3 regions of the Pseudonocardia sediminis genome follow, and region 2 is predicted to be linked to each of the others. Evidence: predicted binding sites of a transcription regulator. Region 2 holds the regulator's gene; each other region holds the start of a gene.
The links. Region 2 encodes LexA, which represses DNA repair genes until DNA is damaged. Its sites were predicted from a motif close to CGAACACGTGTTCG; they were not measured.
Positions count from the first base shown of each region.

Region 1 (5,941 bases), 1.4 Mb from region 2:
ACGATCCCGACGAATGCCGTCAGATACCGCCAGGGGCTGATCTGCTGCCCCGGGGACGAAGCCACGTTCCTGCTCTCCAGATGGTCTCCGGCCGACCGGGGCCGGCCCGGCGACGGACCGGCCCGTCGGGCGGGCGTCCGTCGTCGGCGTGCGCTCTACCGGGACCGGCCCGTCTCGGCATCCGTGTCGGTGCCGCCGGACCGGGACCGGATCAGTGGATGATCGGCTTGTTGTCCGAGGGGGTGACCTTCGGCGACTCCGTCGAGGACGAGGTGGCCTCGTTCTCGATGCCGGGACCGGGGTCCTCCTCGACCGCGATGTCGCCGTGGCCGGCGTTCGGGTCGACCTTCTCGCGCACCGCGGCGCGCAGCCAGGTCGTCACGACACCGTCGGCGATCTCCAGGTCGACGGTGTCCTCGTACGAGTCATCGGTGATCGTCCCGCGGAGGCCGGACGTCGTGATGACGACGTCGCCGATCTCGAGCGCGGACTGCATCGCCTGCGTCTCCGCCATCTGCCGGCGCTGCTTACGGCCGTTGAGGAACAACGGGACGAACAGCAGCAGGATGATGAGGAAGGGCAGCAACGACATGATCGAGGTCTGTGGCATGTCTCCGGGATCTCCGTCTCTTGTCGAGGTCTGCGAGTGTGCCAGCCGGGACCGTGCGTCCATCGCGGGCCCCTCCCGGGCTACCGCCATTCGGACTACGGTGACGACACCGGTCAGAACAGCGCCGGCGATTGCGGACCGGCGGTTCCGTCGGCCGGCGGCGTGAGGCCGAGGTGGCTCCAGGCCGCCGCCGTCGCGACACGACCGCGCGGTGTGCGGGCCAGCATTCCGGCCCGCACCAGGTAGGGCTCGCAGACCTCCTCGACGGTACCGGCCTCCTCACCCACGGCGACGGCGAGCGTCGAGATTCCCACCGGACCGCCGCCGAAGCTGCGCACCAGGGCGCTGAGTACGGCGCGGTCGAGCCGGTCCAGGCCGAGCTCGTCGACGTCGTAGACGTCGAGCGCGTCCCGGGCGACGCCGCGGCGGATGACGCCGTCCGCGCGGACCTCGGCGAAGTCGCGGACCCGGCGCAGCAGGCGGTTCGCGATCCGCGGGGTGCCGCGGCAGCGGCCGGCGATCTCCTCGGCGCCGTCGGCGCGCAGGTCGATCTGCAGGATCTGCGCGGCGCGGCGCAGCACGAGCTCCAGCTCGTCGGGCTCGTAGAACTCCATGTGCGCGGTGAAGCCGAACCGGTCGCGCAGCGGGCCGGTCAGCGACCCGGCCCGCGTGGTGGCCCCGACCAGGGTGAACGGCGCGACGTCGAGCGGGATCGACGTCGCCCCGGGGCCCTTGCCGACGATCACGTCGACCCGGAAGTCCTCCATCGCGAGGTAGAGCATCTCCTCGGCCGGGCGGGCGATGCGGTGGATCTCGTCGATGAACAGGACGTCGCCGGGCACGAGGTTCGACAGCATCGCGGCCAGGTCCCCGGCGCGCTCCAGAGCCGGTCCCGAGGTCAGCCGCACCGAGACGCCCAGCTCCGCGGCGACGATCATCGCGAGGCTCGTCTTACCCAGCCCGGGCGGGCCGGAGAGCAGGATGTGGTCGGGCGGGTCGCCGCGGCGGCGCGCGCCCTCCAGGACCAGCTCGAGCTGCTCGCGGACCCGGGGCTGCCCGATGAACTCGGTGAGCACCCGCGGGCGCAGCGACACGTCGAGGTCGCGGTCGTCGGGGTGCGGCTCCGGGTCGACCTCGCGGAGCTCGTCGGCGTACGGGTCGTCGTGGACCACGTCCTCACCCCCGTTCACGGTGTCGCCCCTCGCACCCGCGAAGGGATCACCGCGAGCGTCCCAGGGACGACAGCGCCGCCCGCAGTAACCCCGCCGCGTCGGCGTCCGGCGTCGCGGCCAGCACGGCGTCGACGGCCTGCTCGGCCGGGCGGGCGGTGAAGCCGAGCCCGACCAGCGCCTCGACCACCTGATCGCGCTGCCCGAGCACCGGGGTGGGCGCCGACGTGACGCCGCCCGCGGCGACCGGGGACGGCGCGGTGATCTTGTCCCGCAGCTCCAGGACCAGGCGTTCGGCGCTCTTGCGGCCGACACCGGGGATCCGCGTGAGGACGGCCAGGTCGCCGTCGGCCAGTGCTCGGCGCAGCGTGTCCGGCTCCAGCACCGCGATCGTGGCCAGCGCGAGCCGGGGACCGATGCCCGACACCGTCTGCAGCAGCTGGAACAGCTCGCGCTCCTCGACGTCGGCGAACCCGAACAGGGTCAGCGACTCCTCGCGCACGATCAGCAGCGTCGCCAGGCGCGCCTCGTCGCCGCGGCGGAGCCCGGCGAGCGTGTTCGGGGTGGCGTACACGGCCAGGCCGACGCCGCCGACCTCGACCACCGCGTGGTCGAGCCCGATCTCCAGCACCGGGCCGCGGACCGAATGGATCACTTCTGACGTCCGTTCGTCGTACTCGTGGGACTCGTCGAACCGGGCGCCGCGTCACGAACGCCCGTTCGACCGCGGACGGTACCGCGGGGGTACGACACCCCCGGTCGCGACCGGGCGGCCTCGGCGAGCCGGGCCTTGTGGACCTTCGCCATCTCGTCGGCGCGCGCCTTGGCCTCGGCCATCCGGTCCAGCATCGGGGCCCGCCAGCAGTGGCAGATGGCCAGCGCGAGCGCGTCCGCGGCGTCCGCGGGGCGCGGGGCCTCGGCGAGCCCGAGCAGCCTCGTCACCATGGTGGTGACCTGCTCCTTGCCCGCCCGGCCCTCGCCGGTGACGGCGGCCTTGACCTCGCTGGGGGTGTGGAACGCGACCGGCAGCCCGGCCCGCGCCGCGACCAGCGCGACCACGCCGGACGCCTGCGCGGTGCCCATCACGGTGCGCACGTTGTGCTGGCTGAACACCCGCTCGATGGCGATCACGTCCGGCCGGTGACGCTCGACCCAACGACCGACCTCGTCGGCGACACCGAGCAGGCGACGTTCCAGCGGCATGTCCGGGGCGCTGCGGACGACACCGACGTCGACGCAGGCCACGGTGCGCCCGGGTCCGCCCTGGACGACCCCGATCCCGCACCGGGTCAGTCCCGGGTCGACACCGAGCACCCGCACCTGGACCCCCTCCGCCGAACAACGGTTCGAGCTTCGGAGGCTACCGGCCGCTCCGGCGCCGCCCGCCCGGGACGCGCCGGACCGCCCGGGTGACCCCGCCCGGGCAGGACGGGCGCGCCGCGCCCGTCACGTCGGGGGCCCCGCGTCGGGCGGACCCGGCCGGGCGGGACCGGGCCCGGCGCGCCGCCGCTCGCAAGGGGTGGTGAGCTGACCGTGTCGATCGAGATCCCGGGAGGACCTGTGACGGCCTGGCTGCTGCGGCTGGTGGGCGGGCTGTGGTGCGTCGGCCTGCTCGTCGTCCTGCTGGGGGCGTTCGTGCCGCGGCTGCCCGTCGTCGGGTTCCTGGGGTCGTTCGTGACCGGGCAGTACCCGGTGCACGCCGCGCTGGCCGCCGTCCTCGGCATCGGGATCGGGGCCGGCGCCTGGGCGACCGGGGCCCGCGGCACCGGCGTGGCGACGACCGTCGTGTCGGTGGCGACCGTCGTCGGGATGGTGGTCGTGCTGAGCAGCCTGGCCGCGACGGCGCGCGCCGAGTGGGTGCGACTGGACTGGGGCGCGGCCCTGACCACACCCGGGCAGCCGGACGGGCACCCGGACCTGACCGCGGAGTACACGCCGGGCCGGTCGCTCGACCTCTACCGGCCGTCCACGGCGGGGCCGCACCCGGTCGTCGTGTGGCTGCACGGCGGGAGCTGGGTGCGCGGGGAGCGGACGGACCGGACGGCGCTCAACCGCTGGCTCGCCGACCGCGGCCACGCCGTCGTCGCCGTGGAGTACCGGCTGCCGCCGCCGAACCCCGTGGGTGAGGACCAGCGCCGCGACGTGGCGTGCGCGGTCTCCTGGGTCCGGGCCAACGCCGCGGCGCAGGGCCTCGACGCGGGCCGGATCGTCCTGGCCGGGCAGTCGGCCGGGGCGACGCTGGCCCTGAACACGACCTCGGGACTCACCGACGGCTCGCTGCGCTGCCCGGGAGACCCCGCGCCGCTGCCGTCACCACGCGGGGTGGTGGCCTACTACCCCGCGTCGGACCTGCGCCTGATCGCCCCGGAGCTGCAGGACGCGCTGTTCGGCGGGCCGGGCGACGAGAATTCCGCCCTGCGCCGCGAGCTCTCCCCCGTCGACCACGTCCGCCCGGGGCTGCCGCCGACCCTGTTGCTGCTCGGCTCGGCCGACCACTTCGTGTTCGCCGACCGGGTGATCCGTTACGACCGGCAACTGCGCGACGCCGGCGTGCCGGGGCGTCTGCTCGTCATCCCCTACGCCGACCACGTCTTCGACCACCCGTTCGGCAGCCCCGGCGCCCAGATCACCCGTCCCGCCGTCGCGCGGTTCCTCGACGACCTGCCGTGACCTCCCGGGTCACCGCCGCTCGGGGCCGAGGGCGGCGGTCACCCACGGCCGGAGGACGTTCTCGACCTGGTCGTCCGAGATCTCGGCCAGCGCGTCCAGGGAGAGGAAATGGCGCGCGATCGTCAGCCCCAGGATGCTGCTGACGGTCAGCGCCGCCCGCAGCTCGGCGTCCTCACCGATCGCCGCCCGCGTCAGGTTGGCGACCCGCTCGTCGAGGAACGCCTTCATCGACGCGGCGGCCTCGGGCGCGGTGAGCATCGACCGCACCAGGGCGCGGGTCTCCGGCGGGAGCTCGCCGAGACGCACGTCGAGGACGTCGAAGAGGTGCTCGGCGACGTCGCCGTCACCCGCGTCGCCCTCGAGCCGGGTCGCGACCGCGAACAGGTCGTTCTTCGTGCCGTAGTGCTGGATGACCAGCGACGGGTCGACCCCGGCCCGCGCCGCGATCGCGCGCACGGTGGTGGCGTCGAGGCCGTGCTCGCCGAACTCGGCCTGGGCGGCGGAGAGGATCCGCTGGGCGGTCGCGGCACGCCGGGCGGCGCGGGACGTCGGTGGGCTCACGGCGTTTGACTCTACAGTCGTTGAGCGAGTAGTCCTAGGTCCCGCTCACCGGAACACGAGTCGGAGGAGTTCGATGAGGGTCGTCGCGATCGAGGAGCACTGGACCACCCCGGGGATCGACCGGGCGCTGCGTGCCGGCGGCCACGACGAGAGCGTCGTGCTGAACGACCGCGGCGACATCCCCGAACGCCTGCTCGACATCGGTGAGCAGCGGATACGGGTGATGGACGACGCCGGCGTCGACGTCCAGATCCTCTCCCTCGCCCCGCCCGGCACGCAGGGGCTCCCGGCCGCGGAGGCGGCCGCCCTGAGCCGGGACGCGAACGACCGCGCCGCCGAGGCCGTCGCCCGGTACCCGGACCGCCTGCGGGCGATGACGACGTTGCCGACGTCGGACCCGGACGCGGCGGTGGCCGAGCTTGCGCGGACCGCGGACGCGACCGGGCACGTCGGGATCATGTCCTACGGGCGCAGCGGCGACCGGCCGCTCGACGACCCCGCCCACGACGAGCTGCTCGGCGCCGCCGCCGCGCTGGGGCGGCCGGTGTTCCTGCACCCCCAGATCCCCTCGGACACGACCCGGGACGCGTCCTACCGCGGGTTCGACGCGACCGTCGAGCTCGCGCTCGCCACCTTCGGATGGGGGTGGCACCTCGAGGCGGGCACCGCGGCGCTGCGGCTGATCCTGCGCGGCACGTTCGACCGCCACCCGGACCTGCAGCTCGTCCTCGGCCACTGGGGCGAGATGCTGCTGTTCGCCCTCGACCGGGCCGACAGCCTGTCGAACGTCGCCGGCCACCTCGACCGCCGCGTCGCCGACTACTTCCGGACCAACATCCACATCGCGACCAGCGGGATGCTCGCCCCGCGCCTGCTGCGGCACGCCCTGGAGTACACGACCGCCGACCGGATCCTGTTCTCCGGCGACTAC
Region 1 is NZ_SHKL01000001.1:3,235,068-3,241,008, reverse strand. It holds gene secD (protein translocase subunit SecD) at 1-65, opposite strand, end outside; gene yajC (preprotein translocase subunit YajC) at 212-610, opposite strand; gene ruvB (Holliday junction branch migration DNA helicase RuvB) at 724-1,782, opposite strand; gene ruvA (Holliday junction branch migration protein RuvA) at 1,829-2,434, opposite strand; gene ruvC (crossover junction endodeoxyribonuclease RuvC) at 2,431-3,099, opposite strand; gene EV383_RS15025 (alpha/beta hydrolase) at 3,340-4,449, shown strand; gene EV383_RS15020 (TetR/AcrR family transcriptional regulator) at 4,459-5,010, opposite strand; gene EV383_RS15015 (amidohydrolase family protein) at 5,084-5,941, shown strand, end outside.
Region 1: a site for LexA is predicted at 3,115-3,128, ahead of ruvC (crossover junction endodeoxyribonuclease RuvC). Genes of this name have one in related genera too.

Region 2 (5,941 bases):
GATCGTGCGCAGCAGCGTCGCACACCGGTGATCGGCCGCCGTAGCAGCTCGGCCGGGACCGCCGGAACGTCCGCCCAGCTCAGCGGGTCGTCCTTCCCGGGGGCGCCGTCCGCAGCACCCGGCGGAGGCCGTCCGCCCGCCGGTCGCATCGGGGACACGCCGGGGTGACGCGCCGGGCGGGTCGTCGCCCGAGCCCCCGGGCGGTCCGGCGTCCCGACCCGGGCACCACGGTCAGGGCGGCCCGACGGGCGGCCCGACCGCGCGCGTCAGCGCGAGGACCCCACACCCGACGGCACGACGCCGTCCGACCCTGGCGACGGCACCGACCACGCGGGAGCCGAGTACCCCGGCTCCGGGGACGGAACACCGACGCCCGGGGCGTCGACCCGCCCGGCGGAGGCGTCGGCGAGCAGGCCCAGGACGACGACCGCCACGGCGGAGCACAGGACCGTCGCGAGCCCGACGAGGAACCGTTCGGTGCGCGTCCGGACGCGGTGACCCCTCGTCCGGTGTCCGGCGGTGCGGGCCGGCACCAGGCACGCCCGCGTCCGCGGCGCCCGCTCCGGCACCGCGGCGGCACCGGCGATAGCGGCCGGCAGAACGGGGACCGGCACCGCACCGGGGGCGCCGGCCGTGTCCGGCCCGGGAACGCACACCCGGCGCCGGGGCGCGAGCGGCGTCACCGTGGCCGTGCCCGGCCCGGACCGCCGGGCGACGGGAACCCGGCGGCGGGTCCGCCGGCGGCGCCGGTCGGCCCCCGTCCGCGGCCGGGGGATCTCCCCGCCGGTCCGGACCATCACGTCGAGCTCTTCCATGACCCCTCCGCAGTGCTACCCGTCGCCGCTTCCTCGTCGCCACCGCACCGGCCACCGAGGACCGGTCGAACGCGCGTGCGAAAGGTGTAACAGCGACCCCCGACAAAAACGGGTGGGCGGCCGCACGCGCCCGTCGTCAGAAGCCGTGGAGAACGGTCACCGGGGCGATCGGAGCACCGTTCGCCGCGGCCGAGGCGTCGGCGAGCAGCCCGAGCCCGAACACCACGGCCGCCGATGCGAGCACCAGGCCCGCCCCCGCGACCAGACGGCGCATCCGGTACCGGGCGGCCGAGACCACGGCGCGCGGCGCGAGCGGCACCGGACCGGGGCACAGCGCCACGCCGCGTGCGGCGGACCGGGTCCGGCCGGGCGCGGTCCGCGCCGGGACGGGGCGGTCCCGGCGAACCGACGTCCTCTGTCGCGCAACCACGGCGACCCCGGACGCCGGACGGCGACCGGCGCCGGACCGCACGGACCGCGCGGTCCGGATGTCACGGACGTCCTCGGCACCGGCGACCCGGACGGACGGGTGGCGGCGACCGTCGACGGGCACGTCGCGGGTCTCCTGCAGCTCGTACGTGATCACGGCCCTGCCCCTCACCGGGCCCGGTTCTCGCACCGGGCTCCTGTCGACGAATCGCACTGATGTTCGATCGAACGCTCGTGCGAGTGTCTACCACCGAGCCCCGACAGAAATCCACGACATACCGGCGTGTCGTTCGAACATGTGTTTGGCGATCGTGCCGGTGGCGACTACCGTTCGAACTCGAACGAATCCTTGAGGAGGCGAGATCGCATGGCAGCGGACGAGTCCGGAACCGGCACGACCGCCGGTCCCGGGGCCGGGAACGTGCGTGACTTCCCCGATCCTGCGGCGGACACGCGTGCCCTGACCCCCCGCCAGCGCAAGGTGCTCGCGGTGATCCGGGACTGGGTGGAGCGCTTCGGCTACCCGCCGAGCGTGCGCGAGATCGGCGACGCGGTCGGGCTGACCTCCACGTCGTCGGTGCACCACCAGCTGCGGACGCTGGAGAAGAAGGGGTTCCTGCGCCGGGACCCGAACCGCACCCGTGCGGTCGACGTGCGCAGCCCCGACACCGGCGAGAGCTCCGAGAACGACGGCGACCCGTCGGCGGTGCGGTCCGAGCGGCCGTCCCCGGCGTTCGTGCCGCTGCTCGGCGACATCGCCGCCGGTGGCCCGATCCTGGCCGAGCAGGCCGTGCAGAGCGTGTTCCCGCTCCCCCGCGAGATCGTCGGCGAGGGGACGCTGTTTCTGCTCAACGTCAAGGGCGACTCGATGGTCGAGGCCGCGATCACCGACGGCGACTGGGTCGTGGTGCGTCAGCAGCCGGTGGCCGAGCAGGGCGAGGTGGTCGCCGCGATGATCGACGGCGAGGCCACGGTGAAGACGTTCCGCCGCAAGGACGGGCACGCCTGGCTGATGCCGGCGAACGCGGCCTACCAGCCGATACCCGGTGACGACGCAACCATCCTGGGCCGGGTCGTGGCGGTGCTGCGGCGCCTGTGACGCCCCTGTCGCCCCGTGCCCTCACCGGAGGGAACAGCGCCGAGCGGGCGGGGCGTCAGTGGCGGCGCCGGCCGTGCACCGTCATCGCGACGCCGGCGCCCAGCAGCAGCACGACCACCACGGCACCGCCGAGGACGGCGGGCAGCCATGTGGGGAACGTCCGGGTCGGCGGTGCCTGCGCCGGTTGCGCCTGTGCCGCCGCGCCCGGGGCGAGGGCCGCGGCGACCGCACCGGGCACCGTGCGGATCCCGGCCGGACGCCCGCTCCGGGTCTCGGACCCGGACAGCAGCGTCCCGTCACCGGTGAGCGCGACCGCCTCGCCCTGCGGTTCGTCCGGTAGCGGTATCCGGACGGGTGCCCCGGTCAGGGCCGTCACGATCGCGTCCGCGGAGGCGCCGTCGCGCAGCGGGAACAGCCACGCGTCGGTGTAGGTGCGCAGGGCGAGCGCGCGGCCCCCGGTCGCGGTCGCGGGGCTCAACCCGGCCCCGGTGACCGTGCGGCTGCCGATCCCGCCGAGCGGGCCACCGGCCGTCGACGACACCGGGAGCACCACCTGGCCGGCCCGCACCAGCGGGGTCGGCCCGGGCTCGGCGAGCGGGCCCGACGGCCGGTAGACCCCGGCCGCGCCGGAGGCCTTGGTGACGATCACCGGGACGCCGTCGTCGCCGACGGCCATCGCCTCGGCGTCGCGCGGCCCGTCCGGATAGGTGAGCCGGTACAGGCGCGGCGGGCCGGTGCGCGGCAGGACGATCAGCGCGACCGAGTCCCGGCGGCCGGCGTTGTCGCCGATGTCGGCGAGCCACAGCGCGCCGTCCGGGCCGAGGGCGAGGTCCTCGACGTCGGCGGGGTCGATCCGGGCGGAGCGGGTGCCGGTGACGGCGCAGGTCGCCGGGTCGATGCGGTAGGCGACCGATCGCGAGCCGCTGTCGACGATCCCCCACAGCTCCCCGCCGCCGCCGGGGCCGCCGCCGCGGCCGCCGCCCGGACCGCCGTCGGAGATCAGGCCGGACAGCTCGTCGAGCCGGTCGTCGGTGATCGTGCATCCCGGCCCGGGTGAGGGCTGCGCGGGCGAAGGGGTCGCCGCCGACGCCGCTCCGGCCCCACCCGGGACCGGGGTGGTCAGGAGGAGGGCGGCGGCCAGAACGAGCGTCGAACCGCTACGGAACGCCCTGCTCAGGGCCGCGACTTGCCGGAACCGGCCACGGACCGCGTCCCGGCCGTGACGAACGCCGACACCGCCGTGCCCAGCTCCGGGCTGACCCGGGCGTGCAGACGGGTGCCCTCCGGGGTGTGCTCCTCGGACAGCACCTCGCCCTCGTCGTGCACCCGCGCGACCAGGCCGCCCTCGGTGTAGGGCAGCAGCAGGTCGACCTCGTACTCCGGGTGCGGCAACAGCTCGGCGATCCGGTCGCGCAGCTTGGTGATCCCGTCGCCGCGGCGCGCCGAGACGAACACGGCCTCGCCGGCCAGCGCCCCGCGCAGCCGGGCCAGGGCCAGGTCACCCGCGGCGTCGGTCTTGTTCACCACGAGCAGCTCGCGCGGCATCGTTCCGCCCTGCTGCTCCCCGATCTCGACCAGGACCTGGCGCACGGCCGAGATCTGCTCGTCCGGGAACGCGTCGGAGGCGTCCACGACGTGCACCAGCAGGTCGGCCTCCGCGGCCTCCTCCAGCGTCGACCGGAACGCCTCGACGAGCTGGTGCGGCAGGTGCCGCACGAACCCGACCGTGTCGGTGAGGGTGTAGTGCCGCCCGTCCGGGGTCTCGGCCTTGCGGGTGGTCGGGTCCAGCGTCGCGAACAGCGAGTCCTGGACCAGCACACCGGCGTCGGTGAGCGCGTTGAGCAGGCTGGACTTGCCGGCGTTGGTGTAGCCGACGATGGCCACCGACGGCACCTCGTAGCGGCGGCGGTTGCCGCGCTGGGTCTCCCGGACCCGGCGCATCGCACCGATCTCGCGGCGCAGCTTGGACATGCGGGTCCGGATCCGGCGGCGGTCCAGCTCGATCTTCGTCTCACCGGGGCCGCGGCCACCGATGCCGACGCCGTTCGCGGCCCGTCCACCGACCTGCCGGGACAGCGCCTCACCCCAGCCGCGCAGTCGCGGCAGCAGGTAGGACAGCTGGGCCAGCTCGACCTGGGCCTTGCCGTCCCGGGAACGGGCGTGCTGGGCGAAGATGTCGAGGATCAACGCGGTCCGGTCGATGACCTTGACCTTGAGCTTCTCCTCGAGCTGGCGCAGCTGACCGGGCGAGAGCTCGCCGTCGCAGATCACGGTGTCCGCCCCGGCCGCGCGCACCGCGGAGTCGAGCTCGGAGACCTTGCCGGCGCCGATGAACGTCGACGGGTCGGGGTTCGTGCGGCGCTGCACCAGGCCGTCGAGCACCTGGGAGCCGGCCGTCTCGGCCAGGCGGGCGAGCTCGGCGAGCGAGGCGTTGGCCTGCTCGGAGGAGCCCTCGGTCCAGACGCCGACCAGCACGACCCGCTCCAGGCGCAGCTGCCGGTACTCGACCTCGGTGACGTCGGTGAGCTCGGTGGAGAGCCCGGCGACACGGCGCAGCGAGGACCGCTCCTCCAGGTCCATCTCACCGGAGGAGGGGTTCCCGCCACGCGGGGCGGGGGCACGGGAGGCACGCGGCGCGCGGACGGGCTCGTCGACGGTGTCCACGGCAGGGGTCACGTCGGGGTTGCGCGGGGCCGGGTCGTTCAGTGGGGCTTCAGTCATGTTCCCTCCATGCTCCCACGTCTCGCGCCCCCGTGTCCGCCTCCTTTCGTCGGGGTGCCACCGGGGTGTTCCGGACGCAGTCCGGGGCCGAACGGCGCAACCCTTCGCGGGAACCGCGACGCGGGACCCGATCGGGAGCACAGTCACGGCCACATCCGCGGCGAGAGGTGGACCCCGTGCGTCCGTTCTTCAAGAACCACGACTTCGACTTCGCCACCAGGATCGCGCTCGGCGGGGTCTTCCACCGCGCCGCCGACGTCGGCGAGGTCCTGGCGACGGTCGAGCACGTTCCCCACGGCAGGGCTCCGGCGTGGGTCCGGGCGTGGACGGCGACCGCCGACCGGCTCGTCACCGGGGCGGGCGCGCGCGCCGCGTCCGGGCACCGGCGTTCGGCGGCGGCGCAGTACCTGCGGGCGTCGAACTACTACGCCGTCGCCTCGGACCAGGCCGCGGACCACGAGGAGTTCGCCGGCCTGTGGGAACGCCACCGCGAGGCGTGGGACCGGTTCGCCGACCTCACCGACGTCGCGGTCGAGCGGATCGAGATCCCGTACGAGGGCACGACGCTGCCCGGCTACCTGTTCCGGTCCGGTCCGACGGACGAGCCCCGCCGCACCCTGGTCCACAACAACGGCAGCGACGGCTCCGTCGTCGGCGCCTGGGTCGGCGGGATCGCCGACGCGCTGGCGCGGGGCTGGAACGCCGTCACGTTCGACGGGCCCGGGCAGAACGCGGCCCTGGTCCGCCAGGCAATCCCGTTCCGACCGGACTGGGAGAAGGTGATCACCCCGGTGCTCGACCACCTGGCCGCGCGCCCGGAGGTCGACCCGTCCGCCGTCGCGCTGATGGGGATCAGCCAGGGCGGTTACTGGGTGCC
Region 2 is NZ_SHKL01000001.1:1,803,357-1,809,297, reverse strand. It holds gene EV383_RS08605 (hypothetical protein) at 267-815, opposite strand; gene EV383_RS08600 (hypothetical protein) at 952-1,401, opposite strand; gene lexA (transcriptional repressor LexA) at 1,612-2,343, shown strand; gene EV383_RS08590 (hypothetical protein) at 2,399-3,019, opposite strand; gene hflX (GTPase HflX) at 3,517-4,923, opposite strand; gene EV383_RS08580 (alpha/beta hydrolase family protein) at 5,241-5,941, shown strand, end outside.

Region 3 (5,941 bases), 4.7 Mb from region 2:
CGTCCGCGAGCTCGGCCAGGAACAGCAGGACCCGGTCCGGGCGGGCGGCGACGAGCTCGTCCGGCGTGACCACCGGGATGTCGGTGCCGGGCATCCGGCGTCCCTGCTTGGTGGGCGAGGCGTCCCCGACCATGCGCAGCAGACCGGAGTGCAGACCGGCGTGACAGATCAGCGGGACCGAGCGCGACGCCGCGCCGTAGGCGGCCACCGTCCGGCCCGCGTCGTGCTCGGCGACGAGCCAGTCCCGCAGCTCGTGCGCGTCCGCGGCGGCGCGCTGCAGCCCCCGCAGGGCGGCCGCGTCGGTCACCCCCGCCGCCCGCTCGGCCTCGATCAGGCGCAGCGTGGCCGCGTCGGGCTCCGGATCGCGCCGGGCCGTGACCAGCACCGTGCCGCCGGACATCGGGTACCAGAACACCCGGTGCACACCGAGCCCGTGTCGGCGCAGCGCGGCGTCCAGCGCCGGCAGCGACCAGTAGGCGTGGTGCCCGTGCCGCAGGTCGTACCACTGCCGTTCGACGAGGACCGTGCCCAGCGACAGCATCTGCATCGCCAGCGTGCCGCCGGGGGCGAGCGCGGCCACCCGGGCGCTCAGGGCCGCCTCCTGGTCGGGCTCGTGCAGCAGCCCGTAGAAGTCGACGACGAGGTCCGCCGGCCGGTCGGCGTCCCCGTCCCCGAGCGCGTCCATCCCCCGCCCGGCGAGGCGGGCCAACCACGACTCCCCGTGCGGGCTGCCGAACTCGGCGACGGTCCGCCCCGGCCCGACGAGACCCTCGGCGTCCAGGCGCGCGATCGAGCGGTCGCTCTGCTCGGCGACGGCACGCGGCTCGACGGCGAACATCTCGTCGACGCCGTCGGCGTCGCACCGCAGCTGGGCGAGCGAGCAGGACCGGCAGAACCACATCTGCAGGTCGAACTCGGGGTCCGGGAGCGGTACGTCGGCCCACGGCATCCTGTCCCAGGACGGCTGGCGGCCCAGATCCAGGACGACCTCGCCGTCGGAATCGCCGCACGACCGGCACTGCGTCGCCGTGGGAACCGGCATGGCCACCTCGCTCCGGGTCTTCTCGGACGTCGGACGACCGGCGCCCGGCTGGCGGGATCTCGATCGACTATCCCCGATAGTAGGGGAGCCGTCCGGACCGTTCTGTCCGGGTTCGGGACCGCACGACGCCGGGCGGCCGACCACGGAGCGTGCACCCACATGGACCATTTCCCTCGCGGTCCGTGACTACGCGGCGGCGCATTCGTTGTCGTCAGCGATGCAATAACGACCGGCGCCGCCGGTCGGCGGCCGGTCGGGACGACGGCGCGTAGCGACGGGTCCGGGCTCGCCCGGACGGAACTCGGAGGTCAGGCATGCAGGTTCACCGGACGGTCATCGACGGTGTCGTGCAGTTCGTGCCGGCCCCGCACGCCGATGACGACGACTTCCACACCGCCACCCTCGACGCCGCGATCGCGGCGGCGCACGGCGTCGACACCGGCCGGTTCGTCCAGGACTCGCAGTCCCGCTCGGTGCAGGGCGTCATCCGCGGCATGCACGGCCGCCTCGGCGCCGGCGAGTCCAAGCTCGTCCGCTGCGCGCACGGCGCGATGCACGACATCGTCATCGACGCCCGCCCCGGCTCGCCGACGTTCGGCCGCGTCGCCTCGTTCCTCCTCGACGACACCGACATGCGCCAGCTCTACATCCCGGCCGGCTGCCTGCACGGCTTCCAGGCGCTGACCCCGACCGTGGACACCTGCTACCGGATCGACACCCCGCACGACCCGAGCGAGGACGTCTCCGTCCGGTTTGACGACCCGGACCTCGGCATCCGCTGGCCGCTGCCGGTCGGGACGATGAGCGAGAAGGATCTCGCCGCGGGCAGCTGGACCGAACTCTGCGCCCGTCTGGACGTCGACCCCCGCCGCCGGACGGACGCGCTGGGCCTCACGAGCTGGTAGCACGCCCCGTGGCTTCCGTCACCATCCGGAAGGTGAGGCGGGGTCGACAGGTAGGTCACGATCCGGTCACGTAGCATCCGATCCAGGCTCGGCCCGGATCGACGACGCCCCAGGACAACCGGCCTCTCGATGCGACCGTTGCCACCCAAGGGGTTTCCAGACGTGCTCAGTGACCGTGAACGCCGTGATCTCGCCCTGATCGAGCGGCAGCTCTGTGACGAGGACCCCCGCCTCGCCGCACGGTTCCGGTCCCTGGGACGCGCCCGCCCCGTGCGGGCCCCGAAGACCCTGGGCGGCCGCGACGGGGTGTCGCAGCGTTCGATGCACGCCGCCGGTGCCCTGCCCTGCGTCCTGCTCGCCGCAGGCCTGATCATGCTCCTGGCCGGTGCGGCCGCCGGGGCGATGGCCGTCGTCGTGGCCGGCGTGGTGCTCACCGTCCTGACGCTCGGGATCGCGGCGACGTCCGCACCGAGCCGCGGGGCCGGTTTCGCCTGAGTCTCCCGGCCCCCGCTGCCGCTCCGGCCGGACGGATCCTCCCGCCCGGCGCGGCCCGGGCCGGTCAGCCGTGTGCGAGGTCGGTGAACCGGCTGTAGTGCAGCTGGTGCGCCACCGTGATCGTGTTGGTGGGCCCGTTCCGGTGCTTGGCCAGGATCAGGTCCGCCTCACCGGCCCGGGGGTCGTCGCGCTCGAACGCGTCCGGGCGGTGCAGCAGGACCACCATGTCGGCGTCCTGCTCGATCGATCCCGACTCACGCAGGTCCGAGAGCATCGGACGCTTGTCCGTGCGCTGTTCGGGACCACGGTTGAGCTGGCTCATCGCGACCACCGGCACCTCGAGCTCCTTGGCCAGGAGCTTGATCTGCCGGGAGAACTCCGAGACCTCCTGCTGACGTGACTCGACCTTGCGGCCCGACGTCATCAGCTGCAGGTAGTCCAGGATGATCAGCTTCAGGTCGTTGCGCTGCTTGAGCCGTCGCGCCTTGGCCCGGATCTCCATCAGCGTCAGGTTCGGCGAGTCGTCGATGAACAGCGGCGCCTCGGAGATCTCCGACATCCGCCGCGCCATCCGCGTCCAGTCCTCGTCGGACATCCGGCCGGCGCGCATGTCGGCCAGCCGGATCCGCGCCTCCGCCGAGAGCAGGCGCATCACGATCTCGGACTTGCTCATCTCCAGCGAGAAGAACGCGCTCGTCAGGCCGTTCTTGATGGAGCAGGACCGGGCGAAGTCCAGGCCCAGGGTCGACTTGCCCAGACCCGGACGGGCCGCGACGACGATCATCTGCCCGGGGTGCAGCCCGTTGGTACAGGCGTCGAGATCGGCGAACCCGGTCGGCACGCCCGAGGACATGCCGCCCCGGGAGGCGATCGCGTCGATCTCGTCCATCGTGGGCTGGAGGAGCTCCTCCAGGACGGTGTAGTCCTCGGTGGTCGTCCGGTCGGTGACCTCGTAGACCGCGGCCTGGGCCCGGTCGACGACCTCTTCGACCTCGCCGCCGTCGGCGCCGTGGTAGCCCAGCTGCACGATCCGCGTCCCGGCCTCCACGAGGCGCCGCAGGATCGCCTTCTCCCCGACGATCTCCGCGTAGTAGGCCGCGTTGGCCGCGGTCGGCACGGTGGCGATCAGGGTGTGCAGGTAGGGCGCGCCGCCCAGGCGCACCAGCTCGCCGCGGCGCTGCAGCTCCGCGGACACGGTGACCGCGTCCGCCGGCTCGCCGCGACCGTAGAGGTCGAGGATCGTCTCGTAGACGGTCTGGTGCGAGGGCCGGTAGAAGTCCTCCGGCCGCAGCACCTCGACGACGTCGGCGATCGCGTCCTTGCTCAGCAGCATCCCGCCGAGGACCGACTGCTCCGCGGTGAGGTCCTGCGGCGGCTGGCGGTCGAACGTCTGACCCGCACCGCCGCCGTTCTGCGACTGCTCACCGTCGCGGACCGCACGTGGCCGTCCTGCCGGACGGTCATCCGTCAAGGCCATACGCAGCGTCACCCCCGGAACTCATCGTATCGAACATCGGTTCGACATGCCGGGGACGGCACGCCGGGAATCCGACGTCGACGGACGCCGGCTCCGCGGGCGTGGTGAAGCCGTCGCGCGGGCCGACCGGGCGAGGTTAGGTCGCTCCGGCACCCGCGATCAAAGCGTCGTGTGCACCGTCCTGGGGATGGAATGTGTACGGACGGACCGGTTGCCTGGAGTACCGGGGGACCGGCATGTGGACAGTCTGGGGACAACATCGCAAAATCGGACGTCTTCCCAGCTCAGAGGCATGGGGACAGCTGTGGACAAGATGCGGCGGCGTGTCGGATTTCGTCCATGATTCAGCGTGTCGGAGCCCGGGATCGACCGTTCGCCGCCCGGCGCGTCCACAGGTCCGTCGGCAGAAACCCGCGTCACCTCACGGCGTGTCGCGAGGCCCCCGGGCTCACGGTTGATCTCCTCCGAACGTGTCCACGGCGACCACTCCCGGTGTCGGACAACGCAGAAGGGCGGTGCCGGGAGCTCTCGCTCCGGGCACCGCCCTCGGTAACGCTCGGTATTCGGTCGGTCACAGCCGCCGAACGGTGTCGATCAGTTCGTGACGACCGCGATCGGCAGATCGGTGGTCACGTCCGGGTGCAGGCGGACCTGCACCGAGTGCTTGCCGATCGTCTTGATCTGACCGGGCACGTCCACCGACCGCTTGTCGAGCGTCGGACCGCCCGCGGCGCGGACGGCGTCCACGACGTTGGTCGGGGTGATCGAGCCGAACAGACGGCCGTTGTCGCCGGCCTTGGCCGACACGGTCACGTTCAGCTCCTTGAGCTGGTTGTCGACCTGCTGGGCGTGGCCCAGGTCGCGGATCTCGCGGGTCTTCTGCGCCCGGCGGATCTGCTCGACCTGCTTCTCCGCGCCACGGGTGGCGACCACCGCGAGGTTGCGGGGGAGCAGGTAGTTGCGGCCGTAGCCGTCCTTGACCTCGACGATGTCGCCGGGAGCGCCCAGGTTCGGCACGTCCGCGTTCAGGATGAGCTTCATGGAAGGGCCTCCTTAGCGGGCGGTCGAGGTGTAGGGCAGGAGAGCGACCTCGCGGGAGTTCTTGACCGCGACGGCCACGTCACGCTGGTGCTGACGGCAGTTGCCGGTCACACGGCGGGCACGGATCTTGCCGCGGTCGGAGATGAACTTCCGCAGCAGGCCGGTGTCCTTGTAGTCGATCGCCTGGCCCTTTTCCTTGCAGAACGCGCAGACCTTCTTCTTCGGCTTGCGCACGATGGCCTTGGCCATGGTGGTGCTCCTGGTGGATCTGGTGCCGCCGTCGCCGGCGACAGGCTGTGTCTCTCGAGAAGAGAGGGGTCGTCGTCTCTAGAAAGGAGGCTCGTCGTCGGCCGCCGGGCCGCTTCCGGCCGGCGGGGCCGAGCCCCAGGGGTCGTCGTAGCCGCCTCCGCCGCCGGAACCGCCGCCCTGCTGGGCACCGCCTCCGCCGCCGCTGCTGCCGCCACCGTCGTAACCGCCGCCACCGCCACCGAAGCCGCCGCTGCCACCGCCGCGGCTGACCTTGTTGACCTTGGCCGTCGCGTAGCGCAGAGAGGGGCCGACCTCGTCGACCTCCATCTCCACCACGGTGCGCTTCTCACCCTCGCGGGTCTCGAAGGAGCGCTGACGGAGCCGGCCCTGCACCACGACGCGTGCGCCGCGGGTCAGCGACTCGGCGACGTTCTCGGCCGCCTGACGCCAGACGTTGCAGCGCAGGAACAGCGCGTCGCCGTCCTTCCACTCGTTCGTCTGACGGTCGAACGTGCGCGGGGTGGACGCCACGGTGAAGTTGGCGACCGCGGCACCGGACGGGGTGAAACGCAGTTCCGGGTCGGCGGTGAGGTTGCCGACCACGGTGATCACAGTTTCGCCGGCCATGATGACCCCCTCAGACCGCGGCGGGCGCCGGGCTGCGGGTGACGTCCTTGCGCAGGACCTTGGTGCGCAGCACGGACTCGTTGAGCCCCAGCTGACGGTCGAGCT
Region 3 is NZ_SHKL01000001.1:6,477,981-6,483,921, forward strand. It holds gene EV383_RS30340 (class I SAM-dependent methyltransferase) at 1-1,042, opposite strand, end outside; gene EV383_RS30345 (dTDP-4-dehydrorhamnose 3,5-epimerase family protein) at 1,357-1,947, shown strand; gene EV383_RS30350 (DUF3040 domain-containing protein) at 2,110-2,442, shown strand; gene dnaB (replicative DNA helicase) at 2,507-3,919, opposite strand; gene rplI (50S ribosomal protein L9) at 4,514-4,960, opposite strand; gene rpsR (30S ribosomal protein S18) at 4,973-5,209, opposite strand; gene EV383_RS30370 (single-stranded DNA-binding protein) at 5,288-5,836, opposite strand; gene rpsF (30S ribosomal protein S6) at 5,847-5,941, opposite strand, start outside.
Region 3: a site for LexA is predicted at 3,950-3,963, ahead of dnaB (replicative DNA helicase). Genes of this name have one in related genera too.